DNA from 2 places in the Bacillus sp. LJBS17 genome. Region 2 is predicted to be linked to the other one. Evidence: a T-box and tRNA genes for the amino acid it is inferred to sense, from the RefSeq annotation. Region 2 holds a T-box; the other holds one or more tRNA genes.
What was found. The T-box of region 2 lies ahead of tyrS (tyrosine--tRNA ligase). A T-box ahead of a tRNA ligase gene usually reads a tRNA of that ligase, here a tRNA-Tyr.

Region 1 (7,023 bases), 1.4 Mb from region 2:
GCCAATTGAATTGATCAGTTCCATGTGCACAGGCGTCAAGCCTTGATGCAGTCCGGTTACGACGAGAGGAAGGAAGGTTGCGCCCAGAATAAAGCCCGCAGCGATGCCGCCGATGTCCAGGATGGACAGTAGGCCGGATGTAATAGCATCAGAAATGAATCCGCCTAAAGGCATAAATACGACATACGTTACGATTCCGGTGATTAACAGTGAAACGGTGGGTGTGACAATGATATCAAGTGATTGAGGAATAAAACGGCGAATAAATTGTTCGGTGTAAGCAATGAATATGGCTGCGAAAAGGACGCCGATCAGACCTCCCCTGCCCGGGAGAAGCTCTTCTCCAAATAAACTGATTTTTGCGATCTCCGGATTGATAATCAAGATCCCGGCTAAAGCCCCAAGTGCGGGTGTCCCGCCAAATTCTTTCGAAGCGTTAATACCGACGAGAATGCCGAGATAAGTGAACAGCCCTGATCCGATGACTGTCAGGATAACCGCAATTTGTGAGTCTGCAGAGAGCCAGCCTGCTTGAATAATTGCTTTGGTAATCCCAGTAATTAAACCGGAAGCGACTAGAGCGGGAATAAGAGGGATAAAAATGCTGGCAATTTTACGTAAGAAAAGTTTAAAAGGAGTGGCGTTTTTTCGATTGATATCGGCTTTCTTTTTGGCCGCTGCTTCTTTGACATCGGCACCTTCTTCTGCTGACACGAGCTTTGAGAAAGCAGCTGTAACATGATTGACAACTCCTGTGCCGAGGATAATTTGTAAGGTTTCAGCTTCAACGACCCCCAATACGCCGTCAAGCTTTCTTAAACCCTGAGCATCTGCTTTGCTTTCATCGTAAGGCGTAATGCGCAGGCGTGTCATGCAATGCGTATATGAAGAAATATTGGATTTTCCTCCGCATAGCTCAAGGATTTTCTGTGCGAGATGATGGTAGTTATTTTCTTTGCTCATTAAAACCCCTCCCCTTCAAGATGCCTTATTTTATTCTCATAGATTGTATGGCTGCTCTCGTTTTATCTATATAACCGGTTGTCGTTTCATACTGCTCAGCCGCCATGCCTAAAAACAAAACATCAATTATAAAAAGCTGGGCGAGGCGGGAGGAAGTGGCTGCACTTCGAATCAAGGCTTCATTGGAATGGGCTGTATACAAAGGGACATCAGCCAGTGCGGAGACGGATGTCTGACTGAATTGTGTGAGGCTGATCGTTGTGATGCCTTTTTCCTTGGCCATGGCAAACAGTTCAATGATTTCCTGTGTCTCTCCTGAAAACGAAATGGCGAATACGATGTCGTCTTTATCTGCATTTGCGATTAAAGATGCCACAAGATGAGTGTCTGTAAACGCGGTTGCTTGTTTATGAATGCGAAGCCACTTTTGCTGGGCGTCCTTGGCGACAATGCCGGAAGCCCCGAGGCCGATAAAATGCACGGTATGAGCTTTGAGAAGCAGAGAAACCGCTCGTTCAAGCTCTTTGTAGTCCATCAGGTCTGAAGTATCCTGAATGGCTTGAATGGCATTGCCGGCCGTTTTTTCGGAAATGGAGGGCAGCGGCTCGTGGGGAACAATATCCCGGTAGCCCTGAAACGTAGGCTTTGCCAGATCGCCCGCTACTCTCATTTTTAAATCTTGAAATCCTTTTAAACCGAGTGATTTGCAGAGCCTGATGACGGCAGCGTCACTTGAATTGGCTAAGGCGCTGATTTCGTTGACCGTGCTTTCGATTGCTTTGTGGGGATGGGCTAGGATATAATCTGCAAGTTTGCGCTCGGATGGAGGGAGCTTATGCTTCATTGATTGGATGATCGCTAAACCGCCTGTGGCCATTCTAGTTCTCTCCTTATCATGGATGGTAATGTTCGATTGCTTTGTCAATGAAACCGTTTGCTTCATCGAGTAATGTCTTTGCTTGTTTCTGATCTGTGCTTGTTTTGAGCATGACGATTGCTGTTTTGACGTGATGATCGGCTTGTTCCAGAGTGTATCTGGCTGTGTCGTATGAAGCGTTTGTAAGGCTTTGGATAATGCTGATGGCGCGTTCTTTTAGTTTTTTGTTGCTGACGTTGACGTCTACCATCAAGTTTTCGTAAACCTTGCCGATTTTGACCATTACAGCGGTAGATATCATGTTTACAATCATTTTATGAGCGGTTGCGGCTTTCATACGTGTTGATCCTGTAATGGCCTCAGGTCCGACGACAACCTCAATGCTGTGATCCGCATCCTTGCTGATGGCGGAATTTTCATTGCAAGTAAGGGCGATGGTGTGTGCTCCGACTTTGCGGGCGTATCTTAGGGCGCCTGCGGCGTAGGGTGTGCGGCCGCTTGCTGCGATGGCAATGACGGTGTCATTTGAAGTGAGCTGTATGTTTCTTAAATCTTCAGCTCCTGCTTCTTCACTGTCTTCAATGCCCTCTGCTGCCTGTAAAAAGGCTTTGGGGCCTCCAGCCATGATTCCGATGACCTGATCTGGGCTTACGCTGTAGGTGGGAGGACATTCAACAGCATCCATGACGCCGAGTCTGCCACTTGTGCCGGCGCCTGTATATATGAGCCGGCCTCCATTTTGAAACGATTCATAAGCGCAGTCTACAGCTGTTTTGATGTCGGGGAGAACCTCTTGAACGGCTGCAGCGACTTTCATATCTTCGTTGTTGATCATTTTGAGGATGCCGAGAGTGTTTGCTTTGTGGATTTCAACTGTTTGGCTATTGCGTGATTCTGTTGTAAGACGGTGAAGGTTTAATGGTTCTGACATGAGGATGCCCCCTGTTTTAAAATAATATATCTCAATATTCAGTATATTCATTTCTGTTATGATATTTCAACTATGTTTTTAAGTTTTTGAAATTTTATTTCACTCAAGACTATAAGAAATGATGAAGGATCAACTGTTCTCCAAGCGGCCCGATTCTTCGCCGTCCTTTATCAAGGAACCCGCTTTTCATATAAAGGTGTTTTGCGCGTATGTTCAGATGATTGACGGCCAAGATGATTTCGTCGCACCATGGAAAATATCCGCTCACAAAAGCGGGAAGCAAAAGCATGGCTTTTTTCGCATAGCCTTTTCCGTGATGCACAGCGTTTAAAGACAGGGAGCTGAGCAGTAAAGCAAATGGATTGTTAGAATAGGAAGCAAGCGTTTCTTTTGATGCATGTAAAATGAAAAAACCGACTGGAAGGTCGTCTTTTAAGATGACAACCGGGTATCGGTCCTGTATGCCCAGAGCCTGAGACAGCACCTCTTTCGGGAGGGAGGTAAAGCGTTTGTCATCGTTGGTGAGCGTGAATGATTGAAGCTCGGGCAAGTGTTCAGGCTTATAGAAGGATAAAGAAATGTCTTGAGTCATGGGGTGGCCTCCTTACAATATGTCGTCAAGCTCGTTTTCCGAAATGACGCGGTAGCCCGCTTGTTTTAACAGTGCGGCGGTTACTCCGCTGCCGGTGATTTTTTTCCCAGAGAATGTGCCGTTATAGATAAAACCGCTTCCGCAAGATGGACTGTTTTCTTTTAATATGACGGCAGAAGCGTTGATTTCTTTTGCGTAAGCCAATGTTTTCGCGGCGCCTTCCATATATAGTTCTGTGACGTCTTCTCCTGAAGCTGTCACGATTTTCGCTGTTCCATTGAGGACATCCTCGCCGGTGCCTCCTATGATTTCTGCGGGTTCGCGTGGGGTAGAGAAGCCGCCGAGAAGTTCAGGGCAAGCCATGACTGCTTTCTTTTCATCGACTAGTTTTCTGATTTTCTCCGACGCTGCGTGAGAGCCGTTATATCTGCATTCAATGCCTCCAAGGCAAGAACTGACTAGAATCATATTGGGTTCTCCTCTCTTGCTTTGCTTGTCTCTATCATAAAATAAATGGCTTTAGTTGGGAGGCTTTTTCAGTTAAAAAAGGAGTTAAAAAGTTTGAAAATAAAAAATTTAATTTTCCTCTTTACAAACAGGGGGTGACCTGTATATAATAACTTTTGTCAGCTCGACGAGAACACAACGGCCCGTTGGTCAAGCGGTTAAGACACCGCCCTTTCACGGCGGTAACACGGGTTCGAATCCCGTACGGGTCACCATTTGGAGGATTAGCTCAGCTGGGAGAGCATCTGCCTTACAAGCAGAGGGTCGGCGGTTCGAGCCCGTCATCCTCCACCATCTTGCCGGTGTAGCTCAATTGGTAGAGCAACTGACTTGTAATCAGTAGGTTGGGGGTTCAAGTCCTCTTGCCGGCACTGTTTTTTCAAAATTTTATGTGGAGGGGTAGCGAAGTGGCTAAACGCGGCGGACTGTAAATCCGCTCCCTCAGGGTTCGGCAGTTCGAATCTGCCCCCCTCCACCATTATTGGGCTATAGCCAAGCGGTAAGGCAACGGACTTTGACTCCGTCATGCGTTGGTTCGAATCCAGCTAGCCCAGTCACAGACACCTTTGATCAAAAGGTGTCTTTTTTCTTTTCGGAAAAATCATTCCAACTTCTAACTGTTCAGTCTGTATAATAATTTTAAAAATATGTTAAGGTAGTTTATTCACGAATTACCATCTACACCCTGCCAAAAATTTGATAAACTTATTTTATAAAAAAATTGAAACCTTTTGAAACGAAACTCGTATACATACAGACCGGTGAAGGCAGAGGTTAGATAAATATGGAAATGATGATTAAAAAAAGAATTAAACAAGTCAAAAAAGGCGACCAGGATGCATTTGCGGACATCGTAGATATTTACAAAGATAAAATTTATCAGCTTTGCTACCGTATGCTTGGCAATGTGCATGAGGCGGAGGATATTGCACAGGAAGCTTTCATCAGAGCGTACGTTAATATCGACAGTTTTGATATTAACCGGAAATTTTCAACTTGGCTTTATCGAATCGCGACCAATTTGACCATTGACCGCATTCGCAAAAAGAAGCCGGATTATTACCTCGATGCAGAGGTGGCTGGTACGGAAGGCTTGACCATGTATTCTCAAATCGCCGCAGATGGTGTTTTGCCTGAAGATGCAGTTGTGTCGCTGGAGCTCTCAAACACGATACAGCAGAAAATTTTAAAGCTTCCTGACAAATACAGAACAGTCATCGTATTAAAGTATATTGACGAACTCTCATTAATTGAAATCGGGGAGATTCTAAACATTCCTGTGGGGACTGTGAAAACGCGGATTCACAGAGGCAGAGAGGCTCTTAGAAAACAATTAAGGGATCTTTAAGTGGGGTGATGAAATGAGCTGTCCTGAACAAATTGTGCAGCTTATGCATATGCATCTTGATGGAGATATCCTTCCAAAAGATGAACACGTATTAAATGAACATCTGGAGACATGCGAGAAATGCAGAAAGCATTTTTACGAGATGGAGAAATCCATAGCGCTCGTACGGAGCACATCGCATGTCGAAGCCCCCGCGGATTTTACCGCTAATGTCATGGCAAAATTGCCTAAGGAGAAGAAAAGAGCTTCTGTAAAAAGATGGTTCAGAACCCATCCCGTTATCGCAGCTGCTGCGGTATTCATCATTTTGATGGGCGGGGGTTTTTTTAACAGCTGGCATAATGACCACAATTTCAGCGTGTCCAAGCAGCCGAATCTTGTGGTTCATAACCATACTGTGACCGTGCCAGAAGGTGAGACGGTCAAAGGTGATGTCACTGTTAAAAACGGCAAGCTGATTATTAAAGGCAAAATAGACGGGGATGTAACCGTCGTAAACGGCGAAAAGTATATGGCCTCTGCTGGACAAGTCACCGGTCAGATTGAAGAAATCAATCAATTATTCGACTGGACATGGTACAAGATGAAGTCTGCGGGGAAAAGTGTACTCGATGCATTCAGTCCGAACGGAGAAGAGTAAAGCGCGTTAGCCGCTTTGCTCTTTTTTTGCGGGCTGAGAGGGCTGGCACATTTCACTTGCTAAATCGAAATGTGGTATAATGGGCTCGCTATGTAAAGTACATATGCGTAACCCGTAAAACACAAAATACGAAATGACTGAAATCTTGGAGGACGAGGAAATGGCTTTTGAGGATATCCCTTTTTTGCAGTACCTCGGCAATGCCGTTGATATTCTCCTTGTTTGGTATGTGATATATAAATTGATTATGGTGATACGCGGCACGAAAGCGGTTCAGCTGTTAAAAGGAATTGTAGTCATCGTGCTTGTTCGTATGGCCAGCCAATATTTGGGCCTCAGCACACTTCAATGGCTGATGGACCAAGCGATAACATGGGGATTTTTAGCAATTATTATTATTTTTCAGCCTGAGCTGAGAAGAGCGCTTGAACAGCTAGGCCGCGGCCGCTTTTTTTCGAGGAGCGGCACGCCTGTTGAAGAAGCGCAGCAGAAAACGATTGAGGCCATTACAAAGGCGATCAATTATATGGCGAAACGCCGTATAGGCGCCCTGCTGACCATTGAGCGGGATACTGGAATGGGGGATTATATTGAGACTGGCATACCACTGAATGCCAAAGTCAGCTCTGAGCTGCTGATCAATATTTTTATCCCAAACACCCCGCTTCATGACGGTGCGGTGATTATGAAAAATAATGAAATTGCCGCGGCCGCCTGTTATCTGCCGCTTTCTGAGAGCCCGTTTATTTCAAAAGAACTGGGCACGCGGCACAGAGCAGCTGTCGGTATCAGTGAAGTAACAGACAGTTTGACGATTATTGTGTCTGAAGAGACCGGCGGCGTCAGTGTGGCAAAGAACGGCGACCTTCACAGAGAGCTTACAGAAGAAGCGCTGAAAGAAATGCTTGAAGCCGAGTTTAAGAAAAACACCAGAGACACTTCTTCTAACCGCTGGTATTGGAGGGGCAAGAAAAATGGATAAATTCTTAAACAACCGCTGGGCTGTGAAAATCATTGCTCTACTTTTCGCGCTCTTGCTTTATGTGGCGGTTAACAGCAACCAAGCACCGACTCCGAAAAAACCGGGTGAATCTTTCTTTCCGACATCAACAACTGATGAAGCAACTCTGACTGATATTCCGGTTAAAGCGTATTATGATGATGA
Region 2 (7,023 bases):
CATGAAAACAAAATGTGCATGGTCGAATAGAGCAGACGGTTTTTATTTTCCACAAAAATAAAACCAAAGGAGGAGTCACATTATGGCTCGCTATACAGGTCCATCTTGGAAACTGTCCCGCCGTCTAGGAATCTCTCTTAGCGGTACAGGAAAAGAATTAGAAAAACGCCCTTACGCTCCAGGTCCACACGGTCCAGGACAACGTAAAAAATTATCAGAATACGGTTTGCAATTGCAAGAAAAGCAAAAGCTTCGTCACATGTACGGTGTAAACGAACGTCAATTCCGCACTTTGTTTGACAAAGCTGGCAAACTAGCTGGTAAACACGGTGAAAACTTCATGATTCTTTTAGATTCTCGTCTTGATAACGTTGTGTACAAGCTAGGTTTAGCACGTACTCGCCGTCAAGCTCGCCAATTGGTTAACCACGGTCACATTCTTGTAGACGGAAGCCGCGTTGACATCCCGTCTTACCTTGTGAAACCTGGTCAAACAATCGGTGTTCGCGAAAAATCAAGAAACCTTTCTATCATCAAAGAATCTGTTGAAGTGAACAACTTCGTTCCTGAATACCTTACTTTCGACGCTGAAAAGCTTGAAGGTACTTTCACTCGTCTTCCTGAGCGTTCTGAACTTGCTCCGGAAATTAACGAAGCGCTTATCGTTGAGTTCTACTCTCGTTAATCGTTTTAAAAACCCCTGCCGCTATGCGGTCGGGGTTTTTTTATCGTCTGTTTCGTCATTCGCCTCTTGCTGGCCAACACTATCTTGCGCCTGCTGATCCCAGTAATCCTGCTGCAGCCGTTCTTTTGCAATCGTACACATGAGATTCACACTTTAGCGCTCCTTTCATTTAAAAGGTGGTGATTGGTCGTGTTTGCCCTATCTAATATACTCTTTTCCTTTCATTCCTATGCGGTAAACAAAAAGATCCTTTGCCTTCAGTGGCAAAGGATCTTTTTCTTATTTATACGTCACAAGGAAGTATTTTTTCTTCCCGCGGCGCAGAACAGTAAATTGATTTTCGATACGGTCTTCTGCTGATAGGGTATAATTGATTTCCGTCTGGCGTTCGCCGTTAATGTAAACAGCTCCATTTTGGATGTCTTCACGCGCTTGGCGTTTAGAAGGAGATAATTTAGATTGCACCAACACATCTACAAGTGAAAGCTCTTGGGTGCTGTCAACTTCCATAGAAGGAACATCTTTAAAGCCTACCTTTACATCTTGAGCGGAAAGCTCTTTAATATTGCCGCTGAACAGCGCTTGGGAGATGTTGATGGCTTGCTCCAGCGCCTCGCGTCCGTGAACAAGCGATGTCACTTCTTCTGCCAGGCGTTTTTGCGCTTCACGTTTTTCTGGCGCCGTTTCTGTTTTTTCAGCGTACGCTTCAATTTCCTCTTTTGAAAGGAACGTAAAGTATTTCAAGTATTTGACAACGTCACGGTCGTCTGTGTTGATCCAGAATTGATAGAATTCATATGGCGATGTTTTTTCTTTATCAAGCCAGATCGCACCGCCTTCCGTTTTTCCGAACTTCGTGCCGTCTGCTTTTGTGACAAGCGGAATCGTAAGACCGAACGCTTTTGCTCCTTCTTCTTCCGATTTTCTGATCAGTTCAAGACCGGCTGTGATGTTGCCCCACTGATCGCTTCCGCCGATTTGCAGTTTACAGTTTTTGTCTCTGTAAAGATTTAAGAAATCATAAGATTGAAGAATCATGTAGCTGAATTCCGTGTACGAGATGCCGGATTCAATTCTTGAGCTGACCGTATCTTTTGCCAGCATGTAATTGATGCCGAAATTTTTACCAACGTCACGAAGGAAATCGATCACATTCATTTTGCCGATCCAGTCAAAGTTGTTCGCGATGACAGCTGGGTTTTCTGCTGCTTCAAAATCTAGAAATCTGGACAGCTGGTTTTTGATTTTTTGGGACCATTCGGATACGATGTCAGCAGTGTTTAATGTACGCTCTGCTTTTTTTCCGCTTGGATCACCGATGAGGCCCGTCGCGCCCCCCACAAGCGCAATCGGATGATGCCCTGCAAGCTGAAAACGGCGAAGTGTTAAAATAGGCAGCAGGTGTCCGATATGCAAGCTGTCTGCTGTCGGGTCAAAGCCTGAGTACAAGCGGATTTTTTCTTCATTCAGCTGTTTATTTAACCCTTCTTCATCTGTCATTTGCTGAATCAATCCGCGGAAGGATAAGTCTTCAAGTAAGTTAGTCATAAGATAAAGCTCCTTTTTTGATTAAAATAAAAAACGCCCCTTCGTTTACACGAAGGGACGATTGATTATCGCGGTACCACCCTACTAATAAGAGAATGCAAACATTCGTCTTATCACTTTGCCTGATAACGGATCAGGTCCGTTCTTTCACTACTGAAAGCCTGGCCGGCTTTGTTTGCAAAAGCGGTTCATGAGTGTATTCGATATATCCGTCTGTGCTGATTTTCACCGGCCATCAGCTCTCTGGAACGTAAGGATATTCTACTTGTCTCAATCTTTACCTTTTCATATGAAGCTATATCATTTTTAACATAAATAAAATCCTGTGTCAACGCCGCCTTTTAATCCTCCATTGTTGACAGATCTCCAGCCGGCAGATTAAGCTCCCATGCCTTCAGCACGCGCCTCATGATCTTTCCGCTTCGGGTTTTCGGAAGCTTATCTTTAAATTCGATCTCACGCGGAGCCGCATGGGCTGCAAGACCCTGCTTTACAAATAGGCGGATCTCTTCTTTCAGTTTATCAGACGGCTCAAATCCTTCCCTGAGTGCAATAAAAGCTTTAATGATTTCTCCACGCACCGGGTCAGGCTTTCCGATTACGCCTGCTTCTGCAATAGCCGGATGTTCGACAAGCTTGCTTTCCACTTCAAATGGGCCGACGCGCTCACCGGAGGTCATGATGACGTCATCAACTCTGCCTTGGAACCAAAAGTATCCCTCTTCATCCATGTAAGCAGAATCCCCAGACACATACCAGCCGCCCGGCATGAAATACGATTCATACTTTTCAGGGTTATTCCAAATGGTATGCATCATGGAAGGCCAGCCCTTTTTGATGGCGAGATTGCCCATTCGGTACGGCGGAAGCTCGTTGCCTTGATTGTCAACGATCGCTGCCTCCACTCCTGGAATCGGCTTACCCATTGAACCCGGTTTAATATCCATGCAAGGATAGTTGCAGATAAGCTGACTGCCCGTTTCTGTCATCCACCATGTATCATGAATTCGTTTGTTAAAAACTTTATGTCCCCATCTGATGACTTCCGGATTTAGCGGCTCACCGACACTGAGCACATGCCGGAGTGAAGTTAGATCATATTTCGCAGCCATTTCATCTCCCGCTCCCATCAGCATCCGAAAAGCGGTCGGCGCGCTGTACCAGACATTGACGCCAAGCTGTTCAATCGTACCATACCAGCTTTCCGGGCTGAAACGTCCGCCGACGATGACATTTGTCGCTCCGTTCAGCCACGGTGCAAAAATGCCGTATACCGTACCTGTCACCCAGCCTGGATCAGCCGTGCACCAATAAATGTCTTCTTCCTTTAAATCAAGGACCCACTTTCCTGTTTGATATTGCTGAATCATCGCTTCATGGACATGCAGCACGCCCTTTGGCGTACCAGTGGAACCTGATGTATAGTGAAGCAGAAAGCCGTCTTTTTTATCCATCCATTCGATATCCAGTCTTGTGCTTTCCTGTTTCGCTGCTTCATCATAATTGATGATATTCGTGCCGCTCTCAGCCTCTCCCCCGACTACGAAGACATGCTGCAAGTGAGGCAGTTTGTCTACCGGTATTCTCTCCAGCAGCTCAGGTGTTGTGACAACAACCTTTGCCTCACTGTTTTCAAGCCGATCTTTCACCGCTCCCTCCATAAATGCTTCGAACAGCGGCCCGGCGATGGCGCCAATTTTGATTGCGCCAAGCATAATAAAATAAAGCTCGGGTGATCTCGGCATAAAAATAAAAACGCGGTCCCCTTTTTCCACATTTCCATACCGTCTCAGCACATTCCCGGCTCTGTTTGATTCTTCCTTCATTTCTTTAAATGTGTATTTTTCATCCCTTTTTGCGTCTTTATAATAAAGCGCTACTTTGTTTTTTCGAAACGATTCGGCATGGCGGTCAATCGCTTCATACGCCGCATTCAGTTTCCCTGTCTCATGCCAAGAGAAATGTTTCTCTGCCTCGGCCCAATCAAAATGCCGGTACGTTTCTTCATAGTTTTTTAAGTTATGATCCCCCTCTATTGCTGGTAACGCTTTCAAATTCATGCCCAAACATCCCCCTTTGCTGAAGTTGTCACAATTATTATAGTATATATTCATATTCTTCTCAATTTTTAAAATATAAACCATGTTGAAAACGCTTTATAATTTGGTATTCTTAAAGAAGGCATGTATTTTTGATAAGAATTGATGGGACGGTGAATTAGTGGAACATCATAAAACATACCATTCAGCAAACATCAAAACAGCAACCGGCTCTTTACTGATAGAAGGGCCTGTCTCTCCAGAGGATTTGGCAGGTTATGAGTTTCATAAAGATTTAACCGCATTTCGCCCGCCTCGTGAGCAGCATGAAGCGCTAGTCGACATTGCAGGCCTTCCCGAAGGGCGCATTATTATTGCCAGAGATGGCCGAACCATTATCGGCTATGTCACGTATTTATATCCTGACCCGCTCGAAAGATGGTCTGAAGGAAATATGGAGGATTTGATTGAGCTCGGAGCCATCGAAGTAGCGCCGGACTATCGGGGATGCGCTGTCGGAAAGACGCTCCTGACCGTCAGCATGATGGATGAACAAATGGAAAACTACATTGTGATGACGACAGAATATTACTGGCATTGGGATTTAAAAGGGATGAAAAAAGATGTGTGGGAATACAGAAAGATCATGGAAAAGATGATGAATGCAGGCGGATTGGTCTGGTTTGCAACGGATGAGCCGGAGATCAGCTCCCACCCTGCAAACTGTCTGATGGCCCGCATTGGAAAAAACGTCAGCCAAGAATCAATTGAGCAATTTGACAGGCTCCGTTTTTATCATCGTTATATGTATTAACTGACACTGGCAAAGGGGAAAAAATAATGATTGTTGAGCAAATCATGAAAAGAGATGTCATTACATTAACGAAGACGGATACGCTTGAAACAGCAATATGCAAACTGAAGGAATTCCATATCAGGCATCTGCCTGTTGTAGATGAAGAACGACACGTGATCGGCATGATTACAGACAGAGACATGAAACAGGCCAGCCCGAGTATTTTTGAAGAAAACAAACGAAGCCTATTTCTCACACGAAGCGTAGATTCAATTATGAAAAAGGATGTTGTCTGCGCCCACCCGTTAGATTTTGTCGAAGAAATATCAGCCGTGTTCTACGAGCATGGCATCGGCTGCCTTCCAGTGGTGCACCATCAAAAATTAATAGGCATTTTAACAAAAACCGATTTGCTGCGGACGTTTGTCAAATTGACAGGCGCTGACCAGCCGGGATCGCAAATTGAGATAAAAGTAAACGACATCACCAAAAGCCTCGCTGAGATCAGCAGTCTTTGCCAAGACCTTCAAGTGAAAATATTAAGCGTGCTTGTTTATCCGCATGACGATCCCGGTGTAAAAGTGCTTGTCTTCCGTGTAAAAACGATGAATCCGCTGCCGTTTTTGCAGGCATTACAAAGAAATGGACACCACGTCGTATGGCCGTCAGAGCAAAGGGACCTGCTATGAGAGACAGTGTATTTATCTATTCTCCATCCTACCAAACCTATATGTTTCATCAGGAGCATCCCTTTAATCAGCAGCGGGTTCTGTTAACATATGATTTGCTTAAGACGATCAATGCCTTTGATGATGGAGACATTGTCACCCCCAGACTCGCTTCAGAAGAGGAGCTTTCCCTTGTCCACACGGACGATTACATTCAGGCCGTAAAGCTTGCGGGCGCCGGAAAGCTTCCCGCTGAAGAAGGAGAAAGCTACGGGCTCGGCACTGAAGACACACCCGTCTTTGCCGGCATGCACGAAGCGGCATCACTCTTGGTCGGCGGCACTTTAACGGCCGCAGACTGGGTCATGTCAGGACAAGCCCTGCATGCGGCAAACCTTGGCGGAGGGCTTCATCACGGCTTTCGTGGGAGAGCTTCAGGGTTTTGCATATATAATGACAGCGCTGTGGCGATTCAATATATCCAGAAAAAATACAGATCCAGGGTACTTTATATTGATACCGACGCCCACCACGGGGACGGTGTGCAATTTACATTTTACGATAATCCTGACGTATGCACGCTGTCCATTCATGAAACAGGAAGGTATTTATTCCCTGGAACCGGTCAGATCCAAGAAAAAGGAAGCGGAAAAGGATATGGCTATTCCTTTAATATCCCGCTTGACGCTTTTACAGAGGATGATTCTTTTCTTGAGGCTTACCGGACAGCAGCTTCAGAAGTCGCCGCTTATTTCAAGCCCGATGTCATTATCAGCCAAAACGGCGCCGATGCCCATTACTACGACCCGCTGACGCATTTATCAGCAACAATCAATATATACGAAGAAATCCCCCGTCTTGCACACACTTTGGCTCATCAATATTGCGGAGGGAAATGGATTGCAGTCGGAGGCGGCGGATATGATATTTGGCGTGTCGTGCCCCGCGCCTGGGCCAGAATATGGCTTGAAATGAAGGGAATTGACCCGGGACACGAGATCCCGCCGGAATGGATTGCTAAATGGCAAAAACAATGCCCCGTGGCCCTTCCGTCGAGCTGGAGCGATCCGGCTGATTTATATCCTCCGATTCCCCGCAAGCCTGAAATTACAGAAAAAAATGCCCAAACTGTCAGCAAAGCATTATATGCGATACGTTCTGAACAGCAAAGAACAAAGTAAAAAACGACCTTTACGAAGAGGTCGTTTTTGATTTTTTGATCACTATTTCCACACGCCGATTTTCCTTCATGTGTTCATTTGTCTTGTTATCCTTTACCGGCTTTGT

Region 1: it has a tRNA-Tyr gene. The T-box ahead of tyrS (tyrosine--tRNA ligase) is inferred to sense a tRNA for this amino acid. The anticodon was not compared.

Annotation. Positions count from the first base shown of each region.
Region 1 covers NZ_CP079759.1:189,525-196,547, forward strand. The annotation lists gene KXZ66_RS01065 (PTS transporter subunit EIIC) at 1-963, opposite strand, end outside; gene KXZ66_RS01070 (MurR/RpiR family transcriptional regulator) at 989-1,840, opposite strand; gene murQ (N-acetylmuramic acid 6-phosphate etherase) at 1,857-2,771, opposite strand; gene KXZ66_RS01080 (GNAT family N-acetyltransferase) at 2,881-3,363, opposite strand; gene KXZ66_RS01085 (2-thiouracil desulfurase family protein) at 3,376-3,831, opposite strand; tRNA gene KXZ66_RS01090 (tRNA-Glu) at 4,011-4,085, shown strand; tRNA gene KXZ66_RS01095 (tRNA-Val) at 4,089-4,164, shown strand; tRNA gene KXZ66_RS01100 (tRNA-Thr) at 4,169-4,241, shown strand; tRNA gene KXZ66_RS01105 (tRNA-Tyr) at 4,264-4,348, shown strand; tRNA gene KXZ66_RS01110 (tRNA-Gln) at 4,353-4,424, shown strand; gene sigW (RNA polymerase sigma factor SigW) at 4,655-5,218, shown strand; gene rsiW (anti-sigma-W factor RsiW) at 5,232-5,858, shown strand; gene cdaA (diadenylate cyclase CdaA) at 6,019-6,840, shown strand; gene cdaR (CdaA regulatory protein CdaR) at 6,833-7,023, shown strand, end outside.
Region 2 covers NZ_CP079759.1:2,942,220-2,949,242, forward strand. The annotation lists gene rpsD (30S ribosomal protein S4) at 83-685, shown strand; gene KXZ66_RS22645 (small protein SR7P) at 707-835, opposite strand; gene tyrS (tyrosine--tRNA ligase) at 965-2,233, opposite strand; T-box leader at 2,284-2,520, opposite strand; gene acsA (acetate--CoA ligase) at 2,575-4,293, opposite strand; gene acuA (acetoin utilization protein acetyltransferase AcuA) at 4,454-5,086, shown strand; gene KXZ66_RS15245 (acetoin utilization AcuB family protein) at 5,113-5,757, shown strand; gene KXZ66_RS15250 (acetoin utilization protein AcuC) at 5,754-6,917, shown strand; gene motS (flagellar motor protein MotS) at 6,928-7,023, opposite strand, start outside.